DNA from 2 places in the Halomonas sp. PAMB 3232 genome. Region 1 is predicted to be linked to the other one. Evidence: predicted binding sites of a transcription regulator. Region 1 holds the regulator's gene; the other holds the start of a gene.
The links. Region 1 encodes sigma-54, which starts transcription at its own class of promoters, with help from an activator protein. Its sites were predicted from a motif close to TGGCACNNNNNTTGCTNT; they were not measured.
Positions count from the first base shown of each region.

Region 2: the regulator sigma-54 is predicted to act here: its motif matches at 3,062-3,079, upstream of urtA (urea ABC transporter substrate-binding protein).

Region 1 covers NZ_CP134865.1:1,575,795-1,581,642, forward strand. Annotated here, with positions in the region: gene rapZ (RNase adapter RapZ) at 1-720, opposite strand, end outside; gene RN346_RS07110 (PTS sugar transporter subunit IIA) at 817-1,287, opposite strand; gene hpf (ribosome hibernation-promoting factor, HPF/YfiA family) at 1,292-1,600, opposite strand; gene RN346_RS07120 (RNA polymerase factor sigma-54) at 1,682-3,094, opposite strand; gene lptB (LPS export ABC transporter ATP-binding protein) at 3,200-3,925, opposite strand; gene lptA (lipopolysaccharide transport periplasmic protein LptA) at 3,960-4,451, opposite strand; gene lptC (LPS export ABC transporter periplasmic protein LptC) at 4,454-5,092, opposite strand; gene RN346_RS07140 (HAD family hydrolase) at 5,214-5,744, opposite strand; gene RN346_RS07145 (KpsF/GutQ family sugar-phosphate isomerase) at 5,780-5,848, opposite strand, start outside.
Region 2 covers NZ_CP134865.1:268,992-274,839, reverse strand. Annotated here, with positions in the region: gene urtB (urea ABC transporter permease subunit UrtB) at 1-1,559, opposite strand, end outside; gene urtA (urea ABC transporter substrate-binding protein) at 1,632-2,912, opposite strand; gene RN346_RS01240 (tripartite tricarboxylate transporter permease) at 3,321-4,847, opposite strand; gene RN346_RS01235 (tripartite tricarboxylate transporter TctB family protein) at 4,847-5,299, opposite strand; gene RN346_RS01230 (tripartite tricarboxylate transporter substrate-binding protein) at 5,299-5,848, opposite strand, start outside.

The DNA of each region.
Region 1 (5,848 bases):
GCTATTCTGATAGGCGGGCAGCCACTTCTCGAGCCAATCGAGAATGTCCTGGCGCATATCACCGACCACCGGGTAGCTCTCCAGAAAACCGACGATCGCGTCGTCGCGACCGGTGTGGGGGCGTAGCGTCGGGTCCCAGTAGGGGTTGGGCAGGCAGCGAATGTCGAAGACGATATCGGCGTCCAGCGGCACGCCACGCTTGTAGCCGAAGGACTCGAGCGTGAGCGTAAGCTGGCTTTGGCGCTGGTGCCCCAGCTGGTCGGTGATGCGTCGGCGCAGATCGTGCACCGTGAGCCGCGAAGTGTCGATCATCAGATCCGCCAGCTCGCGAATGCCGAACAGCGTCTGCTCCTCCTGGGAAATCGCCTCTTCCAGCGTCATGTCGCTGTCGCGGGTGAGCGGATGGCGCCGACGAGTGGCGGAGTAGCGCTCAAGCAGCGTGCGCGCGTCGGTGGTCAGATAAATGACCTGAACGCGGGTGCTGCCGTTTTTGATGTCCTTGAGCAGCGCAGGGAAGCGTTCAAGCGCGGTGGGCAGATTGCGTGCATCGATGCTCACCGCCAGGTGCGTGCGCTCACCGTGCTGGCCAAGCTCTTCGACCAGCGAGCCCAAAAGCATTGCCGGCAGGTTGTCGATGGCGTAGTAGCCCAAATCTTCCAGCGCCTGAAGCGCAATGGACTTCCCCGACCCGGAGCGGCCGCTGATGATCACAAGTTGCATCGTGTCTCTCTTCGGTCAGTGAGCGCTCTTATCGGCACACGCCTGTACGTAAGCGCGATTGCGATTGAAAGGCCGGGAAAAGCGAAGGTGGTGGGCTTACCCCTGCGCCTGCTCGCGAATGCGGGCGGTGACCAGCTCTAAAAGCTCGCGCTGGCTTTCACACTTTCGAAACTGCGCGCGGGTCGTGGCGTCGTTCATGATGGTGGCGACCTGGCCCAAAAGCGCCAGATGCGTGTCGTCCGCCTCTTCCGGTACCAGCAGCACGAACACCAGATCCACTGGATCGCCATCGATGGCGTCGAAGTCGACGGGTTCGGCGAGCTTTAGAAAGCCGGCGATCGGCGCGCTGCAGTGCGGACTTCGGGCGTGGGGAATCGCGACCCCATTGCCGATGCCGGTACTGCCAAGGCGCTCACGACCGACCAGCCGGCTGAAGACTTCCTGACTATCCAGGCTCGGTGTGTTTTGAGCGATGAACGTGCTGAAGAACTCCAGCACCCGTTTTTTGCTGCCCCCGGGGACGTCGAACAGCACGCGCTCCGGGGGGAGTATGGTTTCCAGGGTCATCGAATTAACGCACGCCAGCGCCCTGGGCGCGGGCCTGTGCTTTTTCCTTGTGTTTTACCAGTTGGCGGTCGAGCTTGTCGGCCAGGGCGTCGATGGCGGCATACATATCATTGTCCTCGGCTTCGGCGTGTACGTCGGCGCCCGAAGCATGCAGCGTGCAGGCGGCCTGCTGACGCTCCTTTTCGATCGACAGCGTCACCTGCACGGTGGTGATGTTGTCGTAGTGGCGTTCGATACGCTCGAGTTTCTCGTTGACGTAGTCACGCAGGGCGTCTGTCAGTTCCAGGTGATGACCGGTAATGTTCACTTGCATCGACGTACTCCTAATCCAGGACTGTCCTTCGATTGTAACCCTTTTTCCGCCATTGCAAAGCCCTGCCGGCAAGTTTCCCGTTTAACGTAAACGGCGCCGCTCACTGGAGGAGGGAATGCCCATCGCTTCGCGGTATTTGGCCACGGTGCGCCTGGCCACGTTGATGCCGTTGGCCTCAAGTAGCGTGACCAAATGGCTGTCCGATAGCGGCTTGCCTGGCGTTTCGTCTTGAATCAGTTTTTTGAGCCGGGCGCGGATCGCGGTGCTGGAGTGGCTGTCGCCGCCGTCCTGACCGCTCACCTGGCTCGAGAAAAAGTACTTGAGCTCGAATACGCCGCGGGGCGTGTGAATATATTTTTGCGTCGTGACCCGCGAGATCGTCGACTCGTGCATCTCCACCGCTTCGGCGATGTCGGCGAGAATCAACGGTTTCATCGCTTCTTCGCCGCGCTCCAGAAAACCGATCTGGCGAGCGATGATTTCGCGGCCAACGCGCAAAAGGGTGTCGTTTCGACTCGACAGGCTCTTGATCAGCCAGCGCGCCTCCTGCAGGTGTTCTTTCAAGAACTGATTGTCCTGGCTCTTGTCGGCGCGCTTGATGAGGCTGGCGTAGTCCGGCTGAACGCGAAGCTTGGGCAGCGCCTCCGGATTGAGCTCGAGATGCCAGCCTTCCTGGTCGTGACGGACCACCAGATCCGGGGTGATGTAGCTTTGGTTGGTGGCACCAAAGGCGCTGCCCGGGCGCGGGTCGAGGCTTCGAATCAGCCGGACGACGTCGTCGAGCTGCTCGTCATCGAGGCTGAGGCGGCGTTTCAACAGGCGCAGGTCGTTCTTGCCCAGCGCTTCCAGAAACTGACGCACCAGGCGCCGGGCCTGCATCAGCAGCGGGGTATTGTCGGCAAGCGCTGCCAGCTGTAGCAGCAGACACTCGCGCAGATCGCGGGCGAACACGCCGGTGGGCTCGAACTGCTGCACGCGCAGCAGCACGTTTTCCACCTCCCGCTGGCTCAGGCCGTCCAGGCCCTGGGCCTTGAGGCCTTCGCGAATGTCGTTAAGCGGCTGGGTCAGGTAGCCGTTGGCATCCAGCGCGTCGATCAGGCTTTCGGCAATGGCATGGTCTCGTGGGCTGGTATCCGTCATCGCCAACTGCCACAACAGATGCCCCTGAAGGCTTTGGCCAGCGGCCTGGCGCTCGAAATCCGGGCCTTCGCCGCTGCCACCGGCGGCCATGTCCTGGTAGGTGTCGGACCATTCGCTGTCGGTGGCAAGCTCCTGGGGGATGCTCTCTTCCCACTCGGTTTCTGGCGTCTCCTGGGTTGTCTCTTCGCCGAATTCGTCTTCCTGCTCTAAAAGCGGGTTGGCGTCGAGCGCCTGCTGGATCTCCTGGCGCAGGTCCAACGTCGAGAGCTGCAGCAGGGCGATCGCCTGCTGCAGCTGCGGTGTCATGGTCAGCTGCGTACCGACGCGCAGCTGTAGAGAAGCTTTCATGACCATCGAAGAACCACTCGTTACTCGTAAAGCTCCACACTAGAGCGAGACGGGGTTCGACGCAAGTGCAATAAATATGCCACTACCCGGAACTTTATGGTTGTCACCGGGTTAGAGGCGAAAATCTGCGCCCAGATAGACCTCGCGCACCTTTTGATCGCCAAGAATGGCGTCGGCGTCGCCGCTTGCGATGATATGGCCGTCGCCGACGATATAGGCGATGTCGCAGATATCCAGCGTTTCACGGACGTTGTGGTCGGTGATCAACACGCCGATATGGCGCGCCTTGAGCGCAAGGATGATCGACTTGATCTCGCCGACGGAAATTGGATCCACCCCGGCGAAGGGTTCGTCGAGCAGGATGAAGGCCGGGTCAGTGGCCAGCGACCGGGCGATTTCCACGCGGCGGCGCTCGCCGCCGGAGAGGCTCATCCCCAGGTTGTCGCGAATGTGGGTGATGTGAAAATCTTCCAGCAGCTGCTCCAGGCGCGCCTGGCGGGCAGGGCGGTCCAGCTCCTTGCGCGTCTCCAGAATGGCCATGATGTTGTCGGCCACCGAGAGCTTTCTAAAGATCGATGCCTCCTGGGGCAGATAGCCGATGCCGGCGATGGCGCGCTCGTGCATCGGTGCCCGGGTCAAATCCAGCTCGTCGATACCTACGCTTCCGGCATCCGCCTTGACCAGCCCCACGATCATGTAAAACGAGGTCGTCTTGCCCGCCCCGTTAGGGCCAAGCAGGCCCACGACGCTGCCCTGGGTGATCTCCAGATTGATATCCTTGACCACCCGGCGACGCTTGTAGCTTTTGGCCAGGTGGCGGGCGTGAAGCGTCTTGATCGCTTCAGGTTGGGTGCTCGACACGATGACTCTCCTATTGCGCGGGCTGCAGCGTCATGCGGATGCGCTGGTTGTCGCCACCGCTGACGTCGGAGCGCGCCTGAACCACTTCGCGGTCGATAAAATACTCCAGCCGCCCGCCACGAAAGCGGTCGCTGCGCTGGGTGAGCTCGGCCTGATCGATCAGCTCGACCCGGCGCTCGCTGACGTGGTAAACGATGCGTCGCGCCCAACCCTCCATGGGCGCCGGCTCATTTTCGAGCTGGTTGCGAAGATAGGCGCGCTCGCCGGTGGCGGTCGCCTGGGAGAGCTCGCCGGCATCGTTGCGCGTGATTTCGACGCGGTCGCCGCGAATCTGCATCTCGCCCTGGCGAATGTTGACGTTGCCGGAATAGACCGCGGTGCCCGCACGCTGGTCGAGGTCGAGCCGGTCGGCTTCCACTTCGACGGGCGCCTGGCTGGTTTGCGCCTGGGCGGTCAGCGGCAGCGCCAGGCTCAGCAGTGCGATTCGTAAATAAGCGTGCATAACTACTCCTGCAAGGTGGAATCCGAAACGGTAGGGTCCTGGGGTGTCGGGTCGGCGGCTTGTTGCGCTTGAACCGGCGGATGCGTGCCGCGCACGTTGTCGCTCAGGCGTACCTGGCTTTCATCGAGCCAGACGTCCATGCGCTCGGCACTCATACGTTGGGGCGGCTGCTGCAAAAGTGCGGGCGCCTCGGTATAGGCGTGGCGCTCGAGACCCTCGTAGTGTAGGCGCTCGGTATCGAGCTGCCAGCCCTCGTCCGGGGCGAGCAGCCGGGCATTGCCTTCCAGGATCAGCGTCTGGCGCTCGTTTTGCAGCGTGCCATGATCGGCGCTGGCAAGCCATTGACGCTGCTCACTGTCGTAAAGCGTTGCCCGCGGCGCCTCGATTTCGGTCAGCGCGCGCTGGGGCGTATGCACCAGCCGCGGCGTATCGAGGCGCTGAGAGACCCCGCCGGTGTCGTTGAAAAGCGTAAGCCCTGCATTCTCGAGCACGTGGCCGGGCTCTTCGCGCTGTACGTCCGGGTCGACCGCGACCGTCGCCGGGCCGCCCGGGTCCAGCCACACAAGCCAGGCGCCCAGGGCGATGACCAGGGCGGGAAGCCAAAGGCGTTTTTTGATCCGTCTTGCCGTCGAGCCCGGCATCGTGTCACCTCGGGGTCGGTTCAAGGGCGGCTTTCGTCGAGGAGAGCCGGTGAGTCTTGCGCGCGATCATCGCGACCGCAAGGTTATAGACAGGTAGTCATGTTAAAGATAGGTAGTCATGTTAAAGATAGGTATCCATCACCGCGTCCCAGTGGCCCTGGGTCATCAGCAGCGTGTCGCAAATTTCGCGCACCGCACCGTGGCCGCCGAGCGCATCGGTGATCCAGTCGGCGTGGGTGTGCATATAGTCCGGGGCGTTGGGGACGGTGATGCCGACGCCTGCGCGCTTGATGCACTTGAGATCCGGCAGATCGTCACCGCAGTAGGCCACCTGATCGAGATCCAGTGATAGCCGCGAGCAGAGCGCTTTAAGCGTGGCGAGCTTGTCCTCGACCCCCTGGTGGACGTGGGTAATGCCGAGGGCGGCGGCGCGCTGGCTGACCATGGGAGAGTCGCGGCCGGTAATCAGCGCAACGTGAAAGCCGGCGCGTTTGAGCAGTTTGAGCCCGTGTCCATCCTGGGTGTGAAACGCCTTGATCTCGATGCCGTCGGCCTGGAAATAGAGGCGTCCATCGGTCATGACGCCATCCACGTCGATGGCAAGCAGGCGAACGTTACGAAGGCGGTCGTTGAGAGCGTCGGGGACGGCCATGGGGACTCCGTTATCATCAATAAGGTAAACGTTGATCAAATCACGCCGCTGGAGAGCAGGTCGTGCATGTGTAAGGCACCGATCGGGCGCTCGTGTTCATCCAC
Region 2 (5,848 bases), 1.3 Mb from region 1:
CGCTTTTGAATGAACAAAATGATGAATACCAGCACGATGATCTTGGCCAGCACCGCGCCCGCCCAGGGCTCGAGGACTTGGTTGATTACGCCAAGCGACAGCCCCGCGACCAGCGTGCCCCAGAGATTGCCCACCCCGCCGAATACCACCACCATGAACGAATCGATGATGTAGTTCTGGCCAAGGTTTGGCCCCACGTTGGTGAGCTGGGAAAGCGCAACGCCGGCAAGCCCGGCCACGCCGGAGCCGAGTGCGAAGGTCAGGATATCCACCCGGGTGGCGCGAATTCCCATCGAGCGCGCCATGGCGCGGTTTTGCGTCACGGCGCGCACCTCGAGCCCCAAGCGCGTGCGGCGCATGATCAGCATCAGCCCGACGAAAACCAGCAGCGCAAAGCCAAGTACGAACATGCGATTGAGCGTCAGCGACAGGGCGTCATTGATCACCAGCGACCCGCTCATCCACTCCGGCGTGATCACCGTGCGGTTGAGCGGCGAGATCACCGTGCGCACCAGCTGCTGCAGGATCAGGCTGATGCCGAAAGTGGCCAAGAGCGTCTCCAGCGGGCGGCCTTTCAAAAACTGAATGACGCTACGCTCGATGGCGATACCGGCCAGTGCGGCCACCAGAAAGCCGGCGGGAATCGAGAGCATCAGCGCAAGGCCGGGCTGGCCGGGCAGAAGCTGCTGCATCATCCACGTGGTGTAGGCGCCCAGCATCATCAGCTCGCCGTGGGCCATGTTGATCACGCCCATCACCCCGAACGTGATGGCAAGTCCTATCGCGGAGAGCACCAGCACCGAGCCAAGGCTCAGGCCGAAGTAGAGCGTCTCGACGCCGCGGTTGATCTTCAAGTTCTGCTCGACGCTTGCAAGGGCTGAGCGGGCGGCGTCCGCCACCGCCGGGTTCTCGGCATTGGTGGCGCGGTTCAGCGCCACGCGGGCGCGGGGGTGCAGGCTTCCGGCCAGCGCCTCGACCCCTGCCATCTCCCCGTTTTCGGTTTGGTAAATCGCCACCGCCTGAATCAGGCGCCGACGCACGTAGTCGTCCTCGGCCTCTTCGATCAGCGGGGTCAGCGTCTCGAAAAGCTCCTCGTCCACCTCGCCCAGCAGGCGGTCGGCGGAGGTGCGTCGGCGCTCGACGTTGGGCGAGTAGAGATCCACCACGGCAATCGCGCTTCTAAGCTGATTACGCAGCGCGTTGTTGATCCCGATACGGTCGAGCTCGCGGCGCGACATCTCACCCAGCGGCTCACCGCTCAGCGCGTCTTCGACGGGCCAGCTGCGCCCGGTATTGTTCAGCACGATGACGAAGCGGCCGTCATCGGTGCGCTGCAGGCGGCCGTCGAGCAGCGCCTGCAGCCAGCCGCGGGCGCGCTCGTCGTCGCCTTGCAGGATGCTTGATATCGCCTCGCCCTTGTCGCGGTAGGAATCCACGTCGAGAGTTTCGAGCAGCGAATAGCCGGGGTCACTATCTTGTGCGCTGGTTTGTGCTGCGGCACCTGGCAGAAAACCGGCCAGCAACAAGCAGACGAACGACCAGAAAAGGAAGCGCCTCATGGGTTGTTCCTTTGAGTGTCAGTGGGAGGTGGCGTGCCCCGGGCCGCGACGGCGGCCCGGGTGAAGGGAGCGTTACTCGGCCAGCGCCGCTTCGGCTTCTTCCGCTGCGGTGCTGCCACCACAGGTGCCGTTGACGACGTTGAAGTTGCCGCACGCCAGTGGCTTGCGCCAGTCAGCGATCAGATCGCGCGAGCCCGGCAGATAGTCGGACCAGGCGTCGCCGGCCACGGTAGAAGGTGTTTGCCAGACGATGTCGAACTGGCCGTTGTCCTGAATTTCACCGATCAGCACCGGCTTGGTGATGTGGTGGTTGGGCATCATCGCCGCATAGCCGCCGGAGAGATTCGGCACGCTCACGCCGATGATGGCGTCCTTGATCGCGTCGACATCCGTGGTGCCGGCCTTGCGCACCGCTTCGGCCCACATGTTAAAGCCAATGTAGTGCGCTTCCATCGGGTCGTTGGTCACCGACATCTCATCGCCGGTGTGAGCGATCCAGGCGTCGATGAAGTCGTAGTTCTCGTCGGTATCTACGCTCATGAAGTAGTTCCAGGCGGCCAGGTGGCCGACCAGCGGGCCGGTGTCGATACCGGAAAGCTCCTGCTCGCCCACCGAGAAGGCGATGACCGGAATGTCGGCAGCGTCGATGCCCTGGTTGGCGAGCTCGCGGTAGAACGGCACGTTGGCGTCACCGTTGATGGTGGAGACGACCGCGGTGGGCTTGCCCTCTTCACCGAAGCGGCGAATCTCGGAGACGATGTTCTGCCAGTCCGAATGGCCGAAGGGCGTGTAGTTGACCATGATGTCTTCTTCCGCCACGCCGTGCTCGTCTTGCAGGTAGGCCTCGAGGATGCGGTTGGTGGTGCGCGGATAGACGTAGTCGGTGCCGACCAAGGCGAAGCGTTCGATGCCGACTTCGTTGATCAGGTAGTCGACGGCGGGAATCGCCTGCTGGTTGGGTGCCGCCCCGGTGTAGAAGACGTTCTCGGACGACTCTTCACCCTCGTACTGCACCGGGTAGAACAGCAGGCCGTTGAGCTCCTCGACCACCGGCAGCACGGCTTTACGGGAAACCGAGGTCCAGTTGCCGAAGATGACATCCACCTCTTCCTGGGCCAGCAGTTCGCGGGCGCGCTCGGCAAACAGCGGCCAGTTGGAAGCGGGGTCGACCACCACGGCTTCCAACTGACGGCCCAGCAGACCACCGGCCTCGTTCTGCTGCTCGATGAGCATTTCGACGGTGTCTTTCAGGGTGGATTCGCTGATCGCCATGGTGCCGGAGAGCGAGTGCAGGATACCGACCTTGATCGGGTCGTCGCTTTCCTGGGCAACGGCCTGAGCGCCGGCGCCCATGACGGCGGCGGCGAGAAGATAGGTGACGAAACGGCGGGAGAGCGAATTGTGCGTTGGATGGACCACGTGAATCTCCTTGCACCCCTTGCGCGGGGATTGTTATTGAGCCCCATCGAGCGCAGCCGCCCGATGACCACTAGCTCAATGACCCTGCAAGGAGTGCGCCACCTCGGAGCATTAACCGCTTATGCATTTTTAATCATAAACTTAAACACGCGATTTAAAATTGGACGCACCCCTTACGCACTAAAAGAGCGCGGCGTTTTCGCAGCGGCGGGCAAACAGGCTGCACCACTATGATCACGCGCACCATTAGCGTGCGCTCGCGCTCAACACACGGCCCCCACAAAAAAGCGGGGCGCCGACTGGTGTCGACGCCCCGCTTTCAGAGCCTTGCGAGCAGCTGGATCAATCGCTCTCCGGCGTACCCTTTTCAATGGGCTTATGCATACGCCGGCGCAGCAGCGGGCCCAGCAGATACGGCAGGATCAGCCCCACCCCGGCGAAGGCCCACAGGCCGATCGCCAGGCCGCTGTCCCACAGGATCATCCAGTCGCCGTCGGAAATTTCCATGGCGTGGCGCAGGTTCTTCTCCATTTCCGGGCCCAGCAACAGTCCCAGAATGACCGGCACCAGCGGTATTTCCAGCTTGCGCAGGATATAGCCGCCCACGCCGAAGGCCACCATGAAGTAAAGGTCAAACGTCGTGTTGCTGATCGAGTAGATCCCCACGAACGCGACCATCGTCACCACCGGCAGCAGGTACATCGGCGGAATCGACAAAAGCTTCACGAAGATGCCCACCAGCGGAATGTTGAGCACCAAAAGCAGGAAGTTACCGATCAGCAGCGCCGCGATCACGCCCCAAACGATATCGGCGTTCTGGGTGAACATCAGCGGGCCGGGGGTGATGTTCAGCGAAATCAAAAGCGCCAGCAGCACCGCGGTCGTGCCGCTACCGGGTACGCCGAGGGTCAGCATGGGCACCAGTGCGCCGCTCGAGGCGCCGTTGTTGCCTGCCTCCGGGGCGGCCACGCCGCGCGGGTCGCCTTCGCCGAAGCGGCCTTTCTTGCCAACCGCTTTCTTTTCCAGCGTGTAGCTGATGAAACTTCCAAGCGACGCCCCGGCACCCGGCAGCACGCCGGCGACGAAGCCCAGCACCCCGCCGCGAAAGCTCGAGGGCAGAATCTCGCGGATCTCCCGCCAGCTTAGCGCGAGCTTGTTGACCTTCATGTTCTCCTTGCCACCGCCGGCGCGCTCCTCGATGAAGAACAAAAGCTCGGAAATGGCGAACAGGCCGACGATGGCGATGATGAAGTCGACGCCCTCGAAAAGCTCGAGCACACCGAAGGTATAGCGCTGCACCCCGGTGTTATCGATCCCGACAGTCGCGATCATCAGCCCCAGGCACGCCGCCACCACCGTCTTGATCGGGTTCTTGCCGGTGATGCCGCCCAGCGTTGCGAACGCCAGCATGAACAGCGCAAAGTACTCCGCCGGCCCGAAGGTCAGCGCGAAGTTGGCCAAAAGCGGCGCCAGCAGAATCAAGCCCACGGTCGCCACCAGGCTGCCGATGAAGGAAGCGATGGCGGAGATCGCCAGCGCCTCGGCGGCCTTGCCCTTCTGGGCCATGGGATAGCCGTCCAGGCATGTCATCATGGCCGGCTCGTCGCCGGGAATGTTGAGCAGTATCGACGAGATACGCCCGCCGTACATCGCCCCGGCGTAAACCGAGGTCAGCATGATCAGCGCGGTTTCCGGCGCCAACCCCAGACTGAAGGCCAGCGGAATCAAAATGGCGACGCCGTTGGCCGGGCCCAGCCCCGGAAGCGCGCCGATCAGGGTGCCCAAAAAAGCGCCCAGCAAGGCGAACATCAGGTTGTGGGGCTGTAGCGCCACCCCGAACCCGTCCATCAAAAAGCCAAGGGTTTCCATCAGTTCACCTCCAGAAAGGAGAGCAGCCCCAGCGGCAGGGCAAGATCCAGCCCGTAGCTGAACAGGAAGTAGACGATCACCCCGGCCACAGCCCCGGTCACATAAGCTTTCACGGGCGGTGCGCCCATGCGCCAGCAAAGCGTGCCCACGGCAAGCGTCGTGCTGATGATGAAGCCCAGCGGCTGCAAGAGCATCGCGTAGAGAATCAGCACCACCACGGCGACGATAAGCTCGACGCCGGTGCGACTCCAGGGCCAGGCGTTATCCGGGTCGGGGCGCACGATCAGGTAGAGACTGGAGATCGCCAATACCACGGCCAAAAGCTTGGGGAACGTGTCCGGCCCCACCGCCTCGCCGCCACCAAACGGTACGGGAAACTGCGAGGCGGCCCAGCCGTACGCGACGGCCAGGACGATAAGCAGGACCCCGAAGATGCGGTCGTTGAAGGTCATTACTGAATCAGCCCGATGTCCTGGGAAATTTGTTCGATTTCATCGATCTGATTGAGCACGAAATCCTCGAACTCGCCGGCGGTCATGTGAAACGGCATCAGGCCGTTTTGCGACATGACGCTTTGCCACTCTTCGCTCTCGTAGATCGTATCCATGGCGTCGGTCCAGTAGGCCAGGGCGTCGTCGGAGATATCGGCGGGCATGTAGAAGCCGCGCCAGTTGGGGCCGAGCGCATCGATGCCCTGCTCACGCGCGGTGGGGATGTCGGCGAACTCGCCGGGCAGGCGCTCTTCGGCAAGCACCGCCAGCACGCGCAGATCGCCGGACTCCATGAAGCCCTGGGCTTCGGTGATGTCGCCGGTGAAGGCATCCACGTGGCCACCGATCACCTGGGTCAGCGCTTCGCCGCCGTTGTTGTAGGACAAATAAGCGACGCGCGGTAGATTCTCGACCTCGGCGGCCTGAGCGGCGATCAGCACCTTGAGATGATCCCAGCCGCCCCGGGCGCTGCCGCCGGCGAATTTAACGCTGCGCGGGTCCTCTTTTAGC